4 regions of the Pseudomonas asgharzadehiana genome follow, and region 1 is predicted to be linked to each of the others. Evidence: predicted binding sites of a transcription regulator. Region 1 holds the regulator's gene; each other region holds the start of a gene.

Region 1 (5,187 bases):
CGGAAAAACTAACGTGTCAGTGAATTTGTCCCTGGCCCTGGCAGAACTTGGCCGTCGCGTCATGCTGCTGGATGCTGACCTGGGACTGGCGAACGTCGACGTTCTGCTGGGGTTGACGCCCAAACACACGCTTGCCGATGTGATCGAGGGGCGCTGTGAGCTGCGCGATGTGCTGCTTCAAGGCCCTGGCGGGATCCGCATCGTGCCGGCCGCCTCCGGCACCCAGAGCATGGTGCACCTGAGCCCGGCGCAGCATGCCGGCCTTATCCAGGCATTCAGCGATATCGGCGACAACCTCGACGTGCTGGTGATCGACACCGCCGCCGGGATCGGCGAATCCGTGGTCAGCTTCGTGCGCGCGGCGCAGGAAGTGTTGCTGGTGGTCTGCGATGAACCCACCTCGATCACCGACGCCTACGCCCTGATCAAATTACTTAACCGTGACTACGGCATGAACCGCTTCCGCGTACTGGCCAACATGGCCCAGAGCCCGCAGGAAGGGCGCAACCTGTTCGCCAAGTTGACCAAGGTCACGGATCGCTTCCTCGATGTCGCCTTACAATACGTCGGTGCAGTTCCCTACGACGAGTGTGTGCGCAAGGCTGTGCAAAAGCAGCGTGCGGTCTACGAAGCGTTCCCTCGTTCCAAATGCGCATTGGCGTTCAAGGCTATTGCCCAAAAGGTCGATACTTGGCCGTTGCCCGCCAACCCACGGGGGCATCTGGAGTTTTTCGTCGAGCGATTGGTACATCAGACGAGCGCAGGACCCGTGCTATGACAGCGAACGGCTATAACGCCTACAAGAAGTCCGCCCGTGACAGTCAGGGCGAGTTGATCGAGCGTTATGCGCCGCTGGTCAAGCGCATCGCCTATCACCTGCTGGCACGCCTGCCCGCCAGCGTCCAGGTAGAAGACCTGATCCAGGCCGGCATGATTGGCCTGCTCGAAGTGTCAACCAAATACGATGCCACCAAAGGCGCGAGTTTCGAGACGTATGCGGGTATCCGTATCCGGGGCGCCATGCTCGATGAAGTGCGCAAGGGTGATTGGGCGCCTCGTTCGGTACACCGCAATACGCGCATGGTCAGTGACGCAATTCGCGCAATTGAAGCAAAAACCGGTCGCGACGCTAAAGATCACGAAGTTGCGGCCGAACTCCAATTGAGTCTCGACGATTATTACGGGATTTTGAACGACACCTTGGGCAGCCGCCTGTTCAGTTTCGACGACCTGTTGCAGGACGGTGAACACGAAGGGCTGCACGAGGACGGCGCGAGTACTCATATGGAGCCGGCGCGAGACCTGGAAGATGAACGCTTTCAGGGTGCGTTGGCGGACGCGATTGCCAATTTGCCTGAGCGTGAGCGACTGGTATTGGCGCTGTACTACGACGAAGAGCTGAACCTCAAGGAAATCGGTGAGGTCCTGGGGGTCAGCGAATCGCGAGTCAGCCAGTTACACAGCCAGTGCGCCGCTCGCTTGCGGGGGCGTTTGGGAGAGTGGCGAGCGCGCTGACAGGCAGTGTGGGGACACTGCAAAGCGATACCGCGAAGGTGATGGATCTTCGCGGGTTCGGCCCGTGGTGCCCCCGGCAGTCCTTTTTGTGTAATGCCTGTTGATTGAAATGACGCGTCCAGGTGCTGGGCGCGTTTAAGACTGCTTGGAGGTCGAATTGGACAAGAACATGAAAATCCTCATCGTTGATGACTTCTCAACGATGCGGCGGATCATAAAAAACCTGTTGCGTGACCTTGGGTTCACAAACACGGTCGAGGCGGATGATGGCCTTACGGCGATTCCGATCCTCAACAGCGGGAGCATCGACTTTCTGGTAACCGACTGGAACATGCCGGGCATGACCGGTATCGACTTGCTGCGTCATGTGCGGGCCGACGAAAAGCTGCGCAGCCTTCCCGTGCTGATGGTCACCGCCGAAGCCAAGCGTGAGCAGATCATCGAAGCTGCCCAGGCGGGTGTTAACGGTTACGTGGTCAAGCCATTCACTGCACTGGCCTTGAAAGAGAAGATCGAAAAAATCTTCGAACGCATCCACGGCTGATGCCATCGCGGGGGAGCTATGGAGCATAACGAAACGTCACAGGGAGACTTTGAGTCGACCCTGAAAAAACATGCTCACCAGTTGGTCGACAGCCTTGAAAAAGGCCAGTTCGGCGACGCGGTGCAGTTGATCCATGAGCTCAACCAGACCCGTGACCGCGGCCTGTATCAGGAAGTGGGCAAGCTCACACGCGAGCTGCACAGTGCGATTGTCAATTTCCAGATTGACCCGCACATGCCCCAGGCCGAAGAAATCTCACAGATCACCGATGCCACCGAACGCCTGTCCTATGTGGTCAGGCTGACTGAGGCGGCGGCCAACCGCACCATGGACCTGGTGGAGAACGCCACGCCCCTGGTCAACGGCATGGCCACTGAAGCCCAGGCCCTGAGCGCCGATTGGGGCCGCTTCATGCGCCGGGAAGTCGGGGCTGAGGAGTTTCGTGAGCTGGCACGTCGGGTTGAAGGCTTCTTGTCGCGCAGCGAGCAGGAAAACCGCACGGTTTCCAGCAACCTCAACGATATTTTGCTGGCCCAGGATTACCAGGACCTCACCGGTCAGGTGATCAAGCGTGTGACCCAGTTGGTCACCGAAGTGGAAAGCAACTTGCTCAAATTGGTGCTTATGGCAGGCCAGGTTGACCGTTTTGCCGGCATTGAACATGACCGCGAAGCGATCCTCTCGGAAAAAGATCCACAAAAACATCTCGCCAAGGGTGAAGGTCCGCAGATTCATGCCGATAAACGTGAAGACGTTGTGTCAGGTCAGGATGACGTAGATGACCTGTTATCCAGTTTAGGCTTCTAAGGAGCACCCACATGAGCTTCGGCGCCGATGAAGAGATCCTTCAGGATTTCCTTGTAGAGGCCGGCGAAATTTTAGAGCAACTGTCCGAGCAACTGGTCGAGCTGGAAAGCCGCCCGGATGATGCGAACCTGCTCAATGCAATTTTTCGCGGTTTTCACACTGTAAAAGGGGGCGCCGGCTTCCTCCAGCTCCATGAGCTGGTGGAGTGCTGCCACATCGCCGAGAACGTGTTCGACATCCTGCGCAAGGGTGAGCGTCACGTTGATTCGGAGTTGATGGACGTGATTCTCGAAGCACTGGATGCGGTCAACGGCATGTTCAGCCAAGTGCGTGAACGTGCCCCGATCACGGCGGCCACGCCGGAACTGTTGGCGGCCCTGGCGCGCTATGCAGAGCCTGCGGACACTTGCGCGCCGGTGGTTGAAGCGGCGCCGGAGCCTGTGGCGGAGCCTGAAGCGGATGTCACGGACACTGAGTTCGAACAACTGCTCAACTCCCTCAGTGCCGTCAAGGCCGAAGCCGAAGCCCCGGCCGCCGAAGCACCGGCAGCGGCGCCGACCAGCGAAGACATTACCGACGCAGAATTCGAATCGCTGCTCGACCAGTTGCATGGCAAAGGCCAGTTCGCCGCTGATGCGGTGGCGCCTGCCGCTGCCGCTCCTGCACCTGCCGCAGCGGGCGGGCCGGTCAGCACCGACATCACCGACGACGAATTCGAAGCGTTGCTCGACCAACTGCACGGCAAAGGCACCTTTGCGGCCGACGCCTTGCCGGCAGTCGCCGCCACCGCCGCTGCGCCTGCCGCCCCTGCGCAGCCTGCCGCTGATGGCCTGATCACGGATAACGAATTCGAAGCCCTGCTTGACGATTTGCACGGCAAGGGCAAGTTCAGCGAGGTTGCACCTGCCGCCGCTACGGCAGCACCGGTTGCCGCCAAAGCGGCTGCACCCGCCAAAGCTGCCGCTCCAGCCGCTCCAGCCGCCAAACCGGCACCTGCCCCAGCGGCGGCGCCGGCTGCGGCCCCAGCGCGTGCCGCCGCCGCGGCGCCGCCTGCGGACAAACCCGCCAGTGAAGCCGAAACCACCGTGCGCGTGGACACCGCGCGGCTGGACGACATCATGAACATGGTCGGCGAGCTGGTGCTGGTACGTAACCGCCTGGTGCGCCTGGGCCTGAGCAGTGGCGATGAAGCCATGCAAAAGGCCGTGTCGAACCTCGACGTGGTGACCGCCGACCTGCAAACCGCCGTGATGAAAACGCGGATGCAGCCGATCAAGAAAGTCTTCGGCCGCTTCCCGCGCCTGGTGCGTGACTTGGCGCGCCAACTGAAGAAAGAGATCAACCTGGAACTGGTGGGTGAAGAAACCGACCTCGACAAAAACCTTGTCGAGGCCCTGGCCGACCCGCTGGTTCACTTGGTGCGCAACGCGGTCGACCACGGCGTCGAAACCCCGGAAGAACGCGAAGCCTCGGGCAAGTCTCGTGGCGGCAAAGTCATCCTGGCGGCGGAGCAGGAAGGCGACCACATCCTGCTGTCGATCACCGATGACGGCAAGGGCATGGACCCGACCATCCTGCGCAATATCGCGGTCAAGCGTGGCGTGATGGACAAGGACGCCGCCGACCGCCTGACCGACACCGAGTGCTACAACCTTATCTTCGCCCCTGGCTTCTCGACCAAGACCGAGATTTCCGATGTGTCGGGCCGTGGCGTCGGCATGGACGTGGTGAAGACCAAGATCAGCCAGCTCAATGGCTCGATCAATATCTACTCGACCAAGGGCCAGGGCTCGAAGATCGTGATCAAGGTGCCGTTGACCCTGGCGATCATGCCGACCCTGATGGTGATGCTGGGCAACCAGGCGTTCGCCTTCCCGCTGGTCAACGTCAACGAGATCTTCCACCTCGACCTGTCGCGCACCAACGTGGTGGACGGCCAGGAAGTGGTGATCGTGCGCGACAAGGCGCTGCCCCTGTTCTACCTCAAGCGCTGGCTGGTTGCATCGGCCGCCCATGAAGAGCAGCACGAAGGTCATGTGGTGATTCTCTCCGTGGGTACCCAGCGTATCGGCTTTGTCGTCGATCAACTGGTGGGCCAGGAAGAAGTGGTCATCAAGCCTTTGGGCAAAATGCTGCAGGGAACCCCGGGCATGTCGGGTGCGACCATCACCGGTGACGGTCGGATCGCGCTGATTCTCGATGTTCCGAGCATGCTCAAGCGTTACGCCGCTCGGCGTATTTGATTCTGGTGGGGCAGGGCGGTCTCGCCCGCCCCACCTAACGGAGTGTTTATGGCAGTCAAGGTCCTGGTGGTGGACGAT
Region 2 (5,187 bases), 200 kb from region 1:
AGCGGCGTCGGGCAAGGGGGCGTTGTGGATTGAGGTGTTGCACACCCAAGCGAAGTAACCCTCAGCACCCTTCGGGAACGATGCAGGTGGTGAGCGGGCTTGCCCCGCTCACCACAACGCCGCTCAGCCCAAACGAAACCGCGCCGTGTTGTCACTCAACGCCTGGCTGCCCTTGCTCAAGGTGTCGGCCGCGCGGTTGACTGCGCGGGCGCCGTCCAATAAGCGCCCTGCGGCCTGATCGACTTGCTGGATATTGCCGCTCACTTCGTCCGCCGTCGCCGCTTGTTCTTCCACGGCCGTGGCGATTTGCGCCAGGGTGTCGGTGACGTTCTGCACCGCGCCGGCAATCTCGCCCAAGCGCGCGCCCAGGCCGGTGACGGACTCGGCATCGGTGAGTGCTTGCTCGCACGCGGCGCCCATCAAGGTGACCGCCTGGCTGACGGTCGCGCGCAGGCTGTCGACGGTGCCGGCGATCTGCGCCGTGGAAGCCTGGGTGCGTTGCGAAAGGCTGCGCACTTCATCGGCCACCACCGCAAACCCCCTGCCCTGCTCACCGGCACGCGCCGCCTCGATGGCCGCGTTGAGCGCCAGCAGGTTGGTCTGTTCGGCAATGCCGCGAATGGTGTCGACCACCGATTGAATCTGCTGCCCCTGCTGGCTCACCTGCTGCAACGCATCGGCGGTGTCGGTAAGGCGTTGGTTGAGCTGCTGGATGCTCGCGGTGGTGCGCTGGCTGTCACGGCTGCTGTCTTCGGCAATGCGCCGGGTCTGCTGGGCGCTGCCCGAGGCTTGCTCGCAGCTTCTGGCGACGCCCATGGAGGTGGCGGCCAACTGCGTGGCGGCAGCGGCAATCTGGCTGATCTGGTGTTGCTGGTCTTCGACTTCAGTGAGGGTGCTGCCCGATTGCGAATTGAGGGTGAGCACCGCTGAGCCCAGTTGCTGGGTTTCGTGATTGACCCCCAGCAGGCTGGTGCGCAGCTGCATCACCGCCACGTTCAGTGCCGTGCTGATAGCCGCCAGTTCGTCACGCCCTTCCACCGCCACTTCCACGCACAGGTTACCGTCGCGCAGGGACTCGGCCAGGGTGGTGATGCCACTGGCGCTGCGGCGGATGGAAGCTTGCAGGCACACGAACAGGTACAGCGCCGCCAGGGCCAGCAGGCCGAACGTCAGCGCCAGGGGAATGAAGCGTTGGTTGGCGTGGCTGTGGTAGTAGCTCAAGCGCGCATCCAGCGAGGTGAGCGACTGCACACGCAGCGCGCCAAGCGAGGCGAGCGTGGTGTCGACACTGCGCTCAAAGCTGGTGGTGTCAAGCTTGATACTGCCGCCGAACACGCCGTCATCGAGCACTTTGAGTTCGTTATCCAACAGCTGCAGGCTGTTGTCGTACTGCGCGGTCCAGGGTTGCATGCCGTCGAATTGCTTGGCTTTGAGCGCAGTCGCAGCCTTGTCCAACTGGTCGCGCGCGTCGCCGATGCGGCTGCGCAGGTCGCGCATCTGCAAACGGCTTTGCAGGGTGAATTGCCCGGACGCGATGGACGATTGACCGACACTGGCCATGCGACCGATGCGCTCGATCAGGTCCGGCGTCTGCTGCGTGCCCATCTGCATCAGCATGTAGGTTTCCAGCCAGGGGTCGAGGATCAGGCCGGCGTCCAGGGTGATCTGCTCACGCAGGGTTTGCATCGCGCTCAGGGCCGAGGTGAAACGGTCGTAGCCGTCCGGCCACCAGCCCACGGTGCGCAGGGACGCGGAGTCCATGCCCTTGACCGTGGCCTGCAACGCGTCGAAGCGCGCCAGGATATCGGCCCCGGCGTTCTGGGTTTTGAGGGTATCGCCCAAGGTTTGCAGGCTTTGCTGGATCAGTGGGAAATTCGCATCGACCTTGTCCATCGCCGCCTTCGCCGCCGGCGTCGGGGCGTGCAGGATGTCTGCTGCTTTCCAGCGCGCGGCCAGGTTGCGCTGGGCGGTCAATTGGCCGTCCAGTGTGTCCAGGGCCAACAGTTGGCGGACGCCGGACTGTTCGTTGGAAATCACGCTTAATTTTTCACGATAGTCCTGCCCGATCATCCACAGGCTACCGGCCAGGGGCAGCATGAACAGGAAAAACAGAATCTGGAATTTACGTGCGAAACCGAGACGTCCGAGCAGGCGGATACCGGGTGATAACAAGCTGTGCATGTCCGACCACTCCCAAAAACAACCCACGCGAATAAACGGCAGGCCAAGCCTTGAAATGACTAACGGCAAAATGCCATGTCATTGATTAGCTTGGCACTAGCAAGATACGAGCCGCCGGCACGCAGCCCCGAAACAGCGCGCTCGGTGTGCTTATGGTGCCGGTGGCGCGCACGAAAATGGGGCAAAAGCACTCAGTGTCGGCCAGGGTGTTGTAACCGGCGGAGACGACTACCTGAGATGCGCTCCAAAACATCTTCAATTACAGGCATCCTATCGGCCGCGAACCGAACAAACTTGAAGGGCTGAATGCGTCTGACGGCAATCAAGCTCACCTCGGAAAAGGAAATCCTCTTGAATAAGAAACAACGCGACGATATCAGCAGATTCCTCAGCTACGTACTGCGCCATGCCCCGGAGTCATTGAGTATTGCACTGGACAGCGACGGCTGGACCGATATTGACGAACTGATCACAAAAGCCAACCGCCACGGGCATAACGTTGACCGCCAGGCCTTGCTCGATGTCGTTGAGACCAACGATAAAAAGCGCTTCACACTCTCCGACGATGGCTACCGCATCCGCGCCGCCCAAGGCCATAGCACTGAACACGTGCAGGTGCAGCACATCGAAAAGGAACCGCCGGCCGTGCTCTACCACGGTACCGCCAGCCGCTTCATGGCCTCCATCGACATTCAAGGACTGATTCCGGGCAGCCGGCACCATGTGCACCTGACAGAGAACCCTGAGACCGCGATGGCCGTCGGCAAGCGCTATGGGCAACCGGTGCTGCTCAGCATTGATACGCACGCGATGAGAAAGGCAGGCATGCGGTTCTTCCAGGCGGACAACGGCGTATGGCTGGTGGACGCAGTACCGGCGCCCTATTTGACTTGCATGTACTGAGTAAAATTATTGATGTGATCGTCCAGATTGTCTTCAAGCATCATCCGGTACTGCTCACAGAAATACTTCAGCATCGCCTCGCGCTCCTCGGCCATGTGCGCGCCGGATTTAAAATTACGCGCACACGCCCAGGCATTGAACCGGGTGGTGCCGAACATCATTGAGGCGCTGACCTGACCGAGGTCTTCGAAGGTTTTGAGCTGCTCGTTCGACAGTTCGATATGTGCGTCTGCGCGGTCGTAGAAGGCTTGGTCGGTGGTGTCGGCCATGGCAGGTGTCCTGGGTGAGCGAATGAGGCGGTTATTGGAGCATATCCGGCGCCATGGATGCGGATCCGGCGACAACAGCGATCAACCCAGCAATTGAATCATCCACTGAATCTGCCGGGCTATCTCTTGGCGCTTAGCCTCGGGCAGCGTCTGCCGTGCCTGTTCGAAGCCGGCCAGGGTCTTGTGCTTGAGGCGCAGCGCGCGTTGCCACTTGGCCAGGAAGACCGGCGTACGCGCCTGCATGTGCAGCGGGCCGAAGTACAATTCTTCAGCGCTGTACACCACAGGCTCCGAGCGCTCGGCGACGATGATTTCGTAGTAGAAGCGGTTTTCGTGCAGCAACTCTTCACTGACGATGCGGTAGCCGTTGTGCATCAACCACACGCGCAGCGGTTGCTCGCCGCCGTTGGGTTGCAGGACCAGCCGCTCATGACCGCTCAAATGGGCCTTGCCGGCTTCGAGGATGTCGCGGATCGTTTCGCCGCCCATGCCGCACAGGCTGACGGCGGTGATACGGTCGTCGGGTTCGATGGCCGACAAACCATCGGCCAAGCGCACGCGGATGCGCTGCTCCAGGCCGTTGTCACACACGGTACGCTTGGCCGCTTGAAAAGGCGTGGCGGCCACCTCCCCCGCCACGGCCGCCTCGATCACGCCACGGCGCAACAATGCCACCGGCAGGTAGGCGTGGTCCGAGCCGATATCGGCCAGGCGTGCGCCGTGCGGTATATGCGCCGCCACGCGCTCCAGGCGCTGGGACAATGTCTGTTCGTTCAACCTTGAGTCCTTGTCATTCGCCGGAAAACCGATCCCGGCTGTTGGTCAGGTGCAGCACCATGGCGGCCCGCGCCGCGTCCGGGTCCTGGCGTTTGATCGCATTAAAAATCGCCTCATGCTCAAGGTTCGCCAATTGCCCGAGCTTGGCAAAATCGGCGCCGCCGCGCTCGGCGCCCTTGACCTGAGTGCGGGGAATCATCGCATTGCCCAGGTGCGACATGATTTCGCTGAAGAACGTATTGCCGGTGGCCTCGGCGATCAGTTGGTGAAAGCGCTTGTCCTCTTCCACACAGCTGTCGTGGTTGGCCAGGCAGGCCTGGTAGTCATCCAGCGCCTGGCGCATATCGGCCAGTTGCACCTCGCTTCTGCGCAGCGCGGCCAGCGCTACCGCTTGTACTTCCAGGCCCAGGCGCAGTTCCAGCATGTTACGCACGCTGGCCACCGTATCCACATGCAGGCGCAAGCCCTGCTGGGCGTTTTGCTCCAGCACGAAGGTGCCGATGCCATGCCGCGTCTCCACCAGCCCCGAGGCCTGCAACTTGGAAAGCGCCTCGCGCACCACCGTACGGCTGACGCCGTGCTCACGCACGATGGTGGATTCGGACGGCAGTTTTTCACCGGGTTTCAATTGCCCGAGCTGGATGCGCTGGGTCAGGGCATCGACCACGCCTTGGGCCAGGTTGTTAGAGCGTCTACGCAGGGGCGCTGGGCTTTCAATGGGCATTGCGGGAGGTCCACGAGGTTGGGCTGGGCGGAGCTTAACATCCTGCTGGAGGGACATTGCTGAGCGCGTGAGAAAACCATCATCTTGTATGACAACCAATCTGTAGCGTTTAACAACTGACGCTATCGAGCGGGCATTTTCAAACAGAGGAATTCAACGCAAGCGCTCACAAAACCCCAATAAATACGGACTAATAACTAAACCAAGCAGCCCCCTGGTCACCTTATAAACACAAAAACACCCCGCCATGGATTGCGAACCCCAGAAATGCACTTGTATGATGTCTATCAACAACGCATACAAACCCGCATAAAAATAATCAGGGGGAGTTTT
Region 3 (5,187 bases), 1.4 Mb from region 1:
CACTTGCCCGGTGGGCTTGGCACAAAACATGATGCCCGACGTGGTTGCCGGGTTCCTCGCCGCCCACCCCCAGGTGCAATTGGAAATGACCCTGGTCAATCGCCGTGTCGACCTGGTGGCCGAAGGCATCGACGTGGCCCTGCGCGTGCGCGAATTGGGCGACGAGGACCCGCTGTTGGTCACCAAGCGCCTGCGTCCGGCCCAGACCGTGCTGGTTGCCAGCCCCAACTTTCTAAACGGCCGCCAGGTCAGCACCCTCGATGACCTCAAGCACTTGCCGATACTTGGCGCATTGGAGGCCGACCGCATGGTGCACCAGCGTATGCTCGACCCTCGGGGCAACCCGCACGACCTGGTGATGGAAGCGCGGTTGGGCGTGGATGACTTCAACGTACGCAAGGCCAGCGCGATCATGGGCCTGGGCTTTACCGTGCTGCCGATGATGTATTGCGAGGAAGAGCTGGCCAGCGGTCGCTTGGTGCAACTGCTGCCCGAATGGTCGTTGCCCGGCGGCTGGCTACAGGCGGTGTACCCCCATCGACGTGGCGTACTGCCGGCCATTCGCGCTTGGATCGATTATCTGGAAGAAGGCTTTAAAAGCTGCGGAGACCGCCTGCTATGAAGATGACCGAAGAACACGTCGCCACGTTCTGCCTGAGCCTGCCCGGCGCGCGGGAGGACTACAAATGGGGTGGCGTGCGGGTGTTTTCAATTGCCGGCAACAAGATGTTCGCGTTACAGAACCTGCGCGGCGACTCGCTGGCGTTCAAGGTCGATAAAGCGTTGTTCCTGGGCCACGTGGACCGCCCCGGCATCCACCCCGCGCCGTACCTGGCGCGTGCGCAGTGGGTGATCATGAACACGCCCTACCCGCTCGGCGCCGAGGAGCTGCGCGGCTTGTTGCGGCGTTCCCACCAACTGGTGGTGAGCAAACTGCCCAAGCGCACGCAGATCGGCTTGCTGCTAGAGGACTGACAGCCAGCTGCCGCCCAGGAACAACTGGTCCAGCCAGAATACTTGATGCAGCAGCACGATCACCCAGAACAGCACCTGGTAAGACACTTTGCGCGTCTTGTGGCGCAACACCTGCTGGGCAATCAACGCGCCTGGCCAACCGCCTGCCAGTTCCACCGCATGCAGGATGTTTTCCGGGGTGCGCCAACTGTCGGTGCGCGCCTTGCGCTTATCGCTCCAGTACAGCAAAAACGCGACCACACTGACCAGACCGTAGGCCGCCAGCGGGATCACGGTTTCACCGCGCCGCCACACCCCTATCGAGCCCAGCAGCGGCGCCGCGCACAACAGCGCAAAGATCGCCGCCTTCAAGCGCGGATGCTGGATGCTCATGCCTTGGCCGCTGCCCAGTCGATCCAGCCGAACTGCCAGGTCGCCAGGATCAACAGGCCAAACCCGATGCGGTACCAGGCAAACGCCGCATAGCTATGGCTGGCGATGAACTTGAGCAGCCCCTTGACCGCGATCATCGCAAAGATGAACGAGGTCACAAAACCGATGGCGAACACCGGCAGGTCCGCCGGTTGGAACAGGTCGCGGTACTTATAGCCCGAGTACACCGCCGCACCGACCATGGTGGGCATGGCCAGGAAGAATGAGAACTCGGTGGCGGTCTTGCGCGACAGGCCGAACAACAGGCCGCCAATGATGGTGGAGCCGGAGCGGGACGTACCCGGGATCATCGCCAGGCACTGGGCGAAGCCGACCTTGAGTGCGTCTTTCCAGGTGATGTCGTCGACACTCTCGGCGTGCACCTCATGCTCGCGGCGCTCGGCCCACAACATGATGATGCCGCCCACCACCAGCGCCGTGGCCACGGTGATCGGGTTGAACAGGTAATGGTGGATCAGGTCGGCGAAAATCACGCCCAGCACCACGGCGGGCAAAAACGCGATCAACAGGTTGAGTGTGAAACGCTGGGCGTTGCGCTGGGTGGGCAAGCCGGTGACCACATCCAGAATCTTGCGACGGAACTCCCAGACCACCGCCAGGATGGCGCCGAGCTGGATGATGATATTGAACGCCATCGCGCGTTCGCCGCCGAAGTCGAGCAAATCGGCGACGATGATCTGGTGACCGGTGCTGGAAATCGGCAGGAACTCTGTAAGCCCCTCTACTACGCCAAGAATCAATGCCTGAATGGCGGTCCAAAAATCCATGCTTCCCCCAAAGGTCATGCGCGGTGGCATGCCTTATCAATCTTTTTTAATGGTTCACTGACCGAGCGCGCGAAAGGCCCGGCGTTGATGGCGATCAATGCCGGCCTGCAAAATTTCGTGAAAAATCAGACAGTACTCAGGTTTTGCGACTTCAGGCCGAAAGCCTATCAGACAAGGCGTAAAAGTCGATGCGACGCCCACAATTATAAAAAGCCCGGAGTGACAGGACGATGAACAGTTTGCGCAATATGTCGATCAGCCGCCGCCTTTGGCTGATCCTGATAGTCGCCGTGCTGATGCTGCTGGCCTTGGGTTTGCTGATGCTCAAGCAGATTCATGACGATCTTTACCAGGCCAAAAGCCAACAGACCCAGCACGTGGTCCAGACCGCCAGCGGGATACTGACGTTTTATCACAGCCTCGAAACCACCGGCGTGATGACCCGCGAAGCCGCGCAAAAACAAGCCCTGAGCGCAGTGCGTGGGTTGCGTTATAGCCATGATGATTATTTCTGGATCAACGACCTCACGCCCGTGATGATCATGCACCCGACCAACCCCAAGCTCGACGGCCAGAACCTTTCGGCTATCCGCGATCCGGACGGCTTTGCGATCTTCAACGAGTTCGTCAGCCTGGCCAAGGCCAAGGGCGCCGGCATCGTCAACTACCGCTGGCCCAAGCCCGGCTCCGAAGCGCCGGTGGCCAAGACCTCGTATATCCAACTGTTTGAACCCTGGGGCTGGATCATCGGCTCCGGCGTATACGTGGACGATGTGCAAGCCGAGTTCAGCGCCCAAGTGTGGAAAGCCTCGTTCATTGTGCTGGGCATCGCGCTGCTGATGGGTTTGCTGGTGGCGTTGATTGCCCGCAGCATCGTGCAACCGTTGCAGGCCGCAGTGAACGCCATGGGTAATATTGCCAGCGGCGAAAGCGATCTGACCCGCAGCCTCGACACCCACGGCCGCGACGAAGTCACCCAACTGTCCCAGCACTTCAACAGCTTTACCGCGAAGCTGCGCCAGGTGGTGAGCCAGTTGCAGTCGTGCGCCAACGCCCTTGGGCAATCGTCCACGGAGATGGGCAATAACGCCAGCCAGGCCCATGACCGCAGCCAACAGCAGTCGCAGCAGATGGAACTGGTGGCCACCGCCATCAATGAAGTCACCTACGGCGTGCAGGACGTGGCCAAGAACGCCGAACATGCCGCCAGCGAAATGCGCGAAGCCGAAGCACAGGCCCAACAAGGCCAGGTCAATATCGACGGCAGCCTGCAGCAGATCGATCAGCTGTCCCATACCATCAGCCAGGCCGTTGAAGTGATCCGCACCCTGTCCAGCGAAAGCACACAGATCGGTGGCGTGCTGGAAGTGATCCGCTCCATCGCCGACCAAACCAACCTGCTGGCCCTGAACGCCGCCATCGAAGCGGCACGTGCCGGCGAGCAAGGTCGCGGGTTCGCCGTGGTGGCCGACGAAGTGCGCCTGCTTGCCCAGCGCACGCAAAAATCCACCGCCGAAATCCAGGTGATGATCGAGCGCCTGCAAGGCCACTCGGAAGCGGCGGTCAAGGTGATCAGCGACAGCCACAGCGCCTCGCAACTCACCATCGAGCAAGCAGGCCAGGCCGGCGCCAGCCTCACGGCCATCGGCCAGGCCCTGCGCAACCTCAACGGCCTGAACGCCTCGATTGCCAGCGCTACCCTGCAACAAGCGCACGTGGTGGAAGACATCAACCAGAACGTTACCGAGGCTGCGGGCTTGTCCCACAGCACGGCGATAGCCGCAGAGCAGTCGAGCCTGGCCAGTACCCAGTTGCGCGGTTTGAGCGACCAACTCGACGGCCTGCTCCGCCAATTCAAGGTCTGACGTACATATCAAGATGTGGGAGGGGGCTTGCTCCCACATTTGCCCTTCAGTGTTTTGAAGATTGCTTACCTCTGGTTACAATCACCGCCCTCTCCCACTCCCCCAAGGATCCGCCATGTCCGGGCTTGAACTGATCGCCGCCGCCCTGGGGGTGATCGCTGTCTGGCTGACGGTCAAGCAAAACCCGTGGTGCTGGCCCATCGGCCTGGTGATGGTGCTGCTCTATACCTGGGTGTTCTACGACGTGAAACTCTATTCCGACATGCTGCTGCAAGTGGTCTATGCGGCGCTGCAGGTGTATGGCTGGTGGCAATGGACCCGCGCCGGCGAAGTCAAGCACGGCCGCCAGGTCACCCGGCTGGGAGTGCCTGCGGTGATGGCCAGCCTGGCCGTGGGCGCAGTGGGCAGCCTGTTGCTAGGCGCCGCCATGGCCCACTGGACCGACGCCGCGCAACCGTGGCTCGACGCCGCCCTCACCGGCTTCAGCCTGGTCGCGCAAATGTGGATGGCGCAAAAGCGCGTGCAATGCTGGCCGTTGTGGATTGCGGTGGATGTGATCTTCGTCGGGCTGTTCCTCTATAAAGGCCTCTATCTCACCGCCGCGCTCTATGCGCTGTTCACTGTGATCGCCGTGCAAGGCTGGCGTGAATGGCGCGCCGACCCGGCGTTGCAGCCATGAAGGTAGTGGTGCTGGCCGGCCCCGAATCCAGCGGTAAAAGTTGGTTGGCGGCGCAGCTGCACGCGCATTTCGGCGGCTTGATGGTCGGCGAATATGTGCGGCATTTCATCGATGTTCATCAACGCGACACCTGCCTGGCGGATATTCCCGCTATCGCCCACGGCCAACTGGCCTGGGAAGACGCCGCGCGCGCAGCAAAGCCCAGGCTGCTGATCCTCGACACTCACCTGCTCACCAACAAGCTCTGGAGCCAGACCTTGTTCGGCGATTACCCCGCCTGGCTCGATGACGAGTTGCTGGCGCGCCACTACGACCTGCACTTGCTGCTCTCGCCCGAAGATGTCGAATGGACCGCCGACGGCCAACGCTGCCAACCGGAGCTGGCGGACCGCCGCGCGTTTTTCCAGGCCAGCCTGCACTGGATGCAGCAGCATCGCCAGCCCGTAGTGGTGATTCGCGGGGATTGGGC
Region 4 (5,187 bases), 1.4 Mb from region 1:
GCGCGATCAGCGCCGCATCCACGGTTACACTGCCCTCGCGCAGGCGGTCGAGTACATCTTCGACGATATGCGTGAACCCGACGATGGGCGCCAGGCCAAACAACCCAGCGGAGCCCTTGATGGTATGTGCGGCGCGAAACACCGCGCCGATGGCATCCTCATCACCTGGCTCGTTTTCCAATTGCAGCAGGGATTGCTCCATGACCTGCAACAGCTCGCGTGCCTCGACGATAAAGGTCTGCTGTGCCTGATCGAGATTAATACTCACCTGGACATTCCTTTGTCGCTCATTGATCGGCTATGGCGCGCTAAAACAGCGTGCCGCCACATAAATGCAATGTTTGGGTAATCGCCTGGCTCTGCCCTACAAGGCTGACCGGCGTGCCGCCGGCGGCGGCTTCACGGCGGATCACCGCCAGTAATTGCAGGCCGGCGCCGTCGATTTCCGTGACCTCTGACAGGTCGACCTCCAGGCGCGGCGCAGTGCTGATCCGGGGCAGCAGCGCAGCGGCCAGTTCGGCCACGGTGTAGATCGTCAGCTCGCCCTCGATGCCCACGCGGGCGGCGCCGTCGAGTGTTTCATGGGTGATAGGCATGGGGCCTCCGGGCCGTCGGCGATCAGGGCAGGATCAACTTGGACACCGCCGCCAGCATCTGCGCCGGCTGGAACGGCTTGACCACCCAGGCTTTGGCGCCCGCGGCCTGGCCCTCGGCTTTTTTCGATTCCTGCGATTCGGTGGTCAGCATGATGATCGGCGTGAACTTGTAGCTGGCCAGCTTCTTGACCTCCTTGACGAAGGTGATGCCGTCCATGTTGGGCATGTTCACGTCGCTGATGATCAAGTGCACCTTCTGCCCGTTGAGCTTGCCCAGCGCGTCCTTGCCATCGCACGCCTCGATCACCTCATAGCCGGCGCTCTTCAAGGCAATGCCGACCACTTGGCGCACGCTGCTGGAGTCGTCCACCACTAATACATTCTTTGCCATGCTGTGCTCCTAGAAAAAGGTGATGTCTTGTGAAGTCTGTTGCGCAGCGGCGTCGCCATGGTGTGTGCGCCGCTGCTCGTCGGTGGCGTAAGTGGCCTCCATGCGCGCCAGCCATTGCCGCGCATCCACGTTGACCGGCTGGTCCGGCGACTGGCTGGCCTGCAGCAGGTGTTCATGCAGGGCATGCATGTTGTCGCGCACGTGACTGAGGATCTGGCTGACCCGGTCCTGGAATTGCAGGTTGACCAGCACGTCGGTCATCTCGTCGCGAATCCCGTAGCTTTCCTGCTTGAGCAGATCGGCGGAGTCGGCCAGGCGACCGGTGATGTTCTGAAAGCGTTCGAGCACCTGCTGGATACTCTGCTCGGACGCCGCGACCGAGTGGCTGTCCTGGTCGGCGCTGCTGGAGGCCGCTTGCACCAGTTGGGTGATGGCGTTATTGATGATGTCGACCTTGGCCGACATCTGCTGGCCGGTCTCGCTGGACTTGCTCGACAGGCTGCGTACCGCATCGGCCACTACCGCAAAACCACGACCGGCTTCACCGGCGCGTGCCGCTTCGATCGCCGCGTTGAGGGCCAGCAGGTTGGTTTGTGCCGCAATGGCCGCCACGTCGGCGGCCATGCTGCGCAACTCACCGGTATAGGCAGTGAGGCTGCGCACTTGGGACAGGGTCTGGTCACGGCTCGATTGCGCGGCCTTGAGGGAGTCGATCACTTGGCTCAATTCGCTGTCGCTGCGCGCCAACACCTTGAGGGCTCCGTCGGCGGCCTGCCCGTCGAGCTCGCCGGCGGCTTGCTGCGAGGCCTGCACGGTGTCTTGCAACCGCGTGGAAATACCGGTGAAACGATTCGCCAGGCTGACAATGGCGTCTTCAGTCTGCTGGCGCGAGCTTTCCACGTGTTTGGCCCAGATCGGCATGGCGCCCAGCAAGACTTCGTCGAGTTGTGCCCGTGCATCCGCGCTCTGTTGCCCGGCCTGCGCCGCGCAAGGGGCGGCCAGCGCAAGGGCGCGCTGCACGGCTTGGCGCTGCGCCCGGGCGCTCCAGGCGCACGCGCCCAGGCCAACCAACGCCAGCCCCACGCAGGCCGCCAGGTTGGCCGGGGAGGCGGACTGCACGAGTATCCAGGCGGCGCCGGGGATGACCGGGATGAAAGCGAACCAAAGAAAACGCGGATGACCAGGAAGGGCAGTACGGCTGGATTGACTCTGGGTCATGAGTTCGGTCCCTGAACAGTGTTGCGGATATAAACAACATAGGAGTTATCCGCCCCAACCGCCGTAACTTTAGACCTCCCTGTATGCCTTCCGTCTGGTTTATGACCGCTACGTTACGTTCACTCCGTTGTTTCAACCCGTGCCGGCGTGCGAATAAACGTGCGAAACACGTGGTCCCACAGCGGTGAAGAGACCCCGAAGTTTTTTTCGATGCCTTGGCGGTGATGCAGGTCGTGGTTGGCAACCAGCCCCGGAATATAGCGATACGCCCAATGCTCGGGGCGGTGCATCACGTAATGCACCGAGATGTAATAGAAGTAGCCGGTCACCGCGCCGATGAACGCCGAGGTCAGGCCGGTGTACCAGGCAAACAACAGCAGCGCGGCAAAGGTGGAGCTGGTTTTCCAGCTCGACACCCCGATATAGGCCAGTACATCAATGTGATGGGTCCAGTGCTCGCGGCGATACAGCGAATGGAACAGAAAACGGTGCGCGCAATACTCCACCAGCGTCCAGGCCAACAGGCCGGCGAGCAATTGCCACGGGGCAAGCGGCGCCAGCCAGAGCGCAAAGCCGATGAACAAGGGGATGGTGAAAAAATCCAGGTAATACGCGACTGACGACATCAGCCATTTGTTCGAAGCCGCCATGTGCGGGTCGTCCTTGAGGTGCGATCGATGGGGGAACTAGACCGGAGCGTCCCCGGCGGCGTGGAGATTGCCCGTTGATTCACGCCGTTGCAACAACTCGATCTGCTGCGCGGGTATCAGCTTGCGCAGGGTTTTGTACAGCGCGCGGGTTTCCAGCAGGTTCCATACCCGCAACATGGTTTCCAGCGCGTCCAGTGGTTTGCTGATGAAGTCGCGTGCGCCCAGGGCCAGGGCGCGCAGGCGGGTGTCGCGGGTGGCGTCGGCGGTGAGCACCAGGATCGGCAGGTATTCGCCCTGGGGGATGCGTCGGTTGAGTTGTTCGAGCACGGCAAAGCCATCGAATTCGGGCATGTGCAGGTCGAGGATCACCAGGTCCGGCTCGAAGCTGTTGAACAGTTCCAGGGTGCGCAGCGGCTGGGTACTGCTCAGTACATGGGTCAACCCTTCACGGGCGAGCAGTTGCTCCACCAGTTCAAGGTTCGGGCGTTGGTCGTCGATGATCAGAATGCGCAGGTCGGTGTTCACGCGGGCTCCGGAAAATACTGGTCGAGGTGGGCGAGAAACGCCGGGATGTTGATGGGCTTGCTCAGCACCGCCGTTGCGCCGGCGTCCTGCAAGGCCCGGCGGGTAGGGTCGCTGGCATCGGCGGTGATCATCAGTACCGGGATGTCGCGGGTGAGCGCCGAGCCGCGCAAGCGCTGCAGCACTTTCAAACCGTCGATGTCCGGCAGCGAAACATCCAGCAGAATCAGCTGCGGCCGATGCTGTGCGGCCAGGTCCAGGCCCAGTTGGCCTTGCATGCTCGACAGCAGCTTTATCCCCGGCCGGCGTTGCAGCAGGGTTTCGATCAGCGCCAGGCTGGAGAGGTTGTCTTCGATGCACAACACGTTGCCCTGCACCCGGCAAGCGGCGGGGGCAGGGCGCTTCCATTCGCTGTCGATCACCGTGGGCACCCTGAGCGGTGAGCCCGGCAGGCGCGCGAACGGCAGCTCCAGGGTAAAGCGTGAGCCGATACCGACCTGGCTTTGCACGGTCAGCCGGCCGTCCATTTGCTCCAGCAGGCTTTTGCTCAGCGCCAGGCCCAGGCCGCTGCCTTCCACATTCGGGTCGGCACCCAGGCGCTCGAACGGGGTGAACAACTGCCCCAGGTGACCCGCCGCAATGCCTGTGCCGGTATCGCACACCGCTACACCGATACGCGGCCCGTCGACCGTGACCTCGATGCTCACCTGGCCTTCGCGGCGGTTGTATTTGATCGCATTGGACAGCAGGTTCAGCAGCACCTGGGTGAGGCGTTGGCGGTCGGCAACGATGCCGATATCGGCCGCCAGCGGGGGCAGGGGCTGCAATTGGATAGCCGCGTCGGTCGCCATGGGGGACACCAGCGTCAACGCCTCTTGCAACACCTGCGTCAACGGGATCGGGGCAATGTTCAACGCCAGGCCTCCCGCTTCGATCTTGGCAATGTCCAGCACCTCGTTGATCAGCGTCAGCAGGTGCTGGCCGGCGCGCAGGATATGCCCGACCTGGGCCTTTTGTGTCTTGGCCGCGTCCATGTCCAGCAACTGCGCAAAACCCAGGATCGAATTGAGTGGCGTGCGCAGCTCGTGGCTCATGCGCGACAGAAACTCGCTTTTGGCGCGGCTGGCGCGTTCGGCTTCCTCGCGGGCGGTGCGCAAGGCGATTTCGGCGGCGCGGCGGTCGGTGATGTCGCGGGTGATCTTGGAGAAGCCACGCAACGCGCCGGTGCCGTCGTACTGCGCGGTGATCACCACACTGGCCCAGAAGCGCGTGCCGTCCTTGCGGCAGCGCCAGCCCTCTTCGGTGTAATCGCCGTTGCCGGTGGCCTCGCGCAAGGCCATGTCCGGGTGCTGCGGGCACTCCTGGGGCAGGTAGAACACCGAGAAGTGCCGCCCGATGATTTCCTGCTCGGTGTAACCCTTGATGCGCTCGGCGCCGTTGTTCCAACTGGTGACATGGCCCGCGGTGTCGAGGGCAAAGATCCCGTAGTCCTTGACCCCGTCGATGATCAGCCGCAAGCGTTCCTCGTTGTCGCGCAAGGCGCGTTCGCGTTCGGCCAGCAGCAAGCCGGCTTCCACCAGGCGCGTGCCCAGTTGGCCGATTTCGTCGTGTTCCGGCGGTTGCGGCAACAGCGGGTGGCCCAGCGCCAGGCGTTGCGCATTGCGTTGTACGTTCTGTACCCGCGCGACAATCCCCTTGGACAGGAACAGCACCGCGACAATGGCGCCGAACAAGCCGCACACCGCCGCCAGCCAGGTCGACAGCAATAAGCGCTGACGGGTCTCGTACGCCGCCGCGCTGCGCTCGGCCA

What was found. Region 1 encodes FliA, which starts transcription of late flagellar genes. Its sites were predicted from a motif close to CTAAAGTTTNNNNNNNNNNNGCCGNTAA; they were not measured.
Region 2: the regulator FliA is predicted to act here: its motif matches at 2,452-2,479, upstream of KSS96_RS19575 (methyl-accepting chemotaxis protein).
Region 3: the regulator FliA is predicted to act here: its motif matches at 2,310-2,337, upstream of KSS96_RS14085 (methyl-accepting chemotaxis protein).
Region 4: the regulator FliA is predicted to act here: its motif matches at 2,251-2,278, upstream of KSS96_RS14270 (methyl-accepting chemotaxis protein).

What each region holds. Positions count from the first base shown of each region.
Region 1 is NZ_CP077079.1:4,523,568-4,528,754, reverse strand. Features, by position in the region: gene fleN (flagellar synthesis regulator FleN) at 1-778, shown strand, start outside; gene fliA (RNA polymerase sigma factor FliA) at 775-1,515, shown strand; gene KSS96_RS20405 (chemotaxis response regulator CheY) at 1,685-2,059, shown strand; gene KSS96_RS20400 (protein phosphatase CheZ) at 2,078-2,866, shown strand; gene KSS96_RS20395 (chemotaxis protein CheA) at 2,878-5,109, shown strand; gene KSS96_RS20390 (protein-glutamate methylesterase/protein-glutamine glutaminase) at 5,158-5,187, shown strand, end outside.
Region 2 is NZ_CP077079.1:4,324,519-4,329,705, forward strand. Features, by position in the region: gene KSS96_RS19570 (lactonase family protein) at 1-58, shown strand, start outside; gene KSS96_RS19575 (methyl-accepting chemotaxis protein) at 124-2,181, opposite strand; gene KSS96_RS19580 (RNA 2'-phosphotransferase) at 2,533-3,084, shown strand; gene KSS96_RS19585 (DUF3144 domain-containing protein) at 3,063-3,353, opposite strand; gene KSS96_RS19590 (tRNA (adenine(22)-N(1))-methyltransferase) at 3,435-4,130, opposite strand; gene KSS96_RS19595 (FadR/GntR family transcriptional regulator) at 4,144-4,854, opposite strand.
Region 3 is NZ_CP077079.1:3,127,225-3,132,411, reverse strand. Features, by position in the region: gene KSS96_RS14105 (LysR substrate-binding domain-containing protein) at 1-622, shown strand, start outside; gene KSS96_RS14100 (MmcQ/YjbR family DNA-binding protein) at 619-975, shown strand; gene KSS96_RS14095 (DUF1294 domain-containing protein) at 964-1,347, opposite strand; gene KSS96_RS14090 (undecaprenyl-diphosphate phosphatase) at 1,344-2,174, opposite strand; gene KSS96_RS14085 (methyl-accepting chemotaxis protein) at 2,405-4,039, shown strand; gene pnuC (nicotinamide riboside transporter PnuC) at 4,155-4,718, shown strand; gene KSS96_RS14075 (AAA family ATPase) at 4,715-5,187, shown strand, end outside.
Region 4 is NZ_CP077079.1:3,172,089-3,177,275, forward strand. Features, by position in the region: gene KSS96_RS14255 (chemotaxis protein CheA) at 1-268, opposite strand, end outside; gene KSS96_RS14260 (STAS domain-containing protein) at 309-596, opposite strand; gene KSS96_RS14265 (response regulator) at 619-987, opposite strand; gene KSS96_RS14270 (methyl-accepting chemotaxis protein) at 997-2,205, opposite strand; gene KSS96_RS14275 (sterol desaturase family protein) at 2,325-2,855, opposite strand; gene KSS96_RS14280 (response regulator) at 2,892-3,380, opposite strand; gene KSS96_RS14285 (ATP-binding protein) at 3,377-5,187, opposite strand, start outside.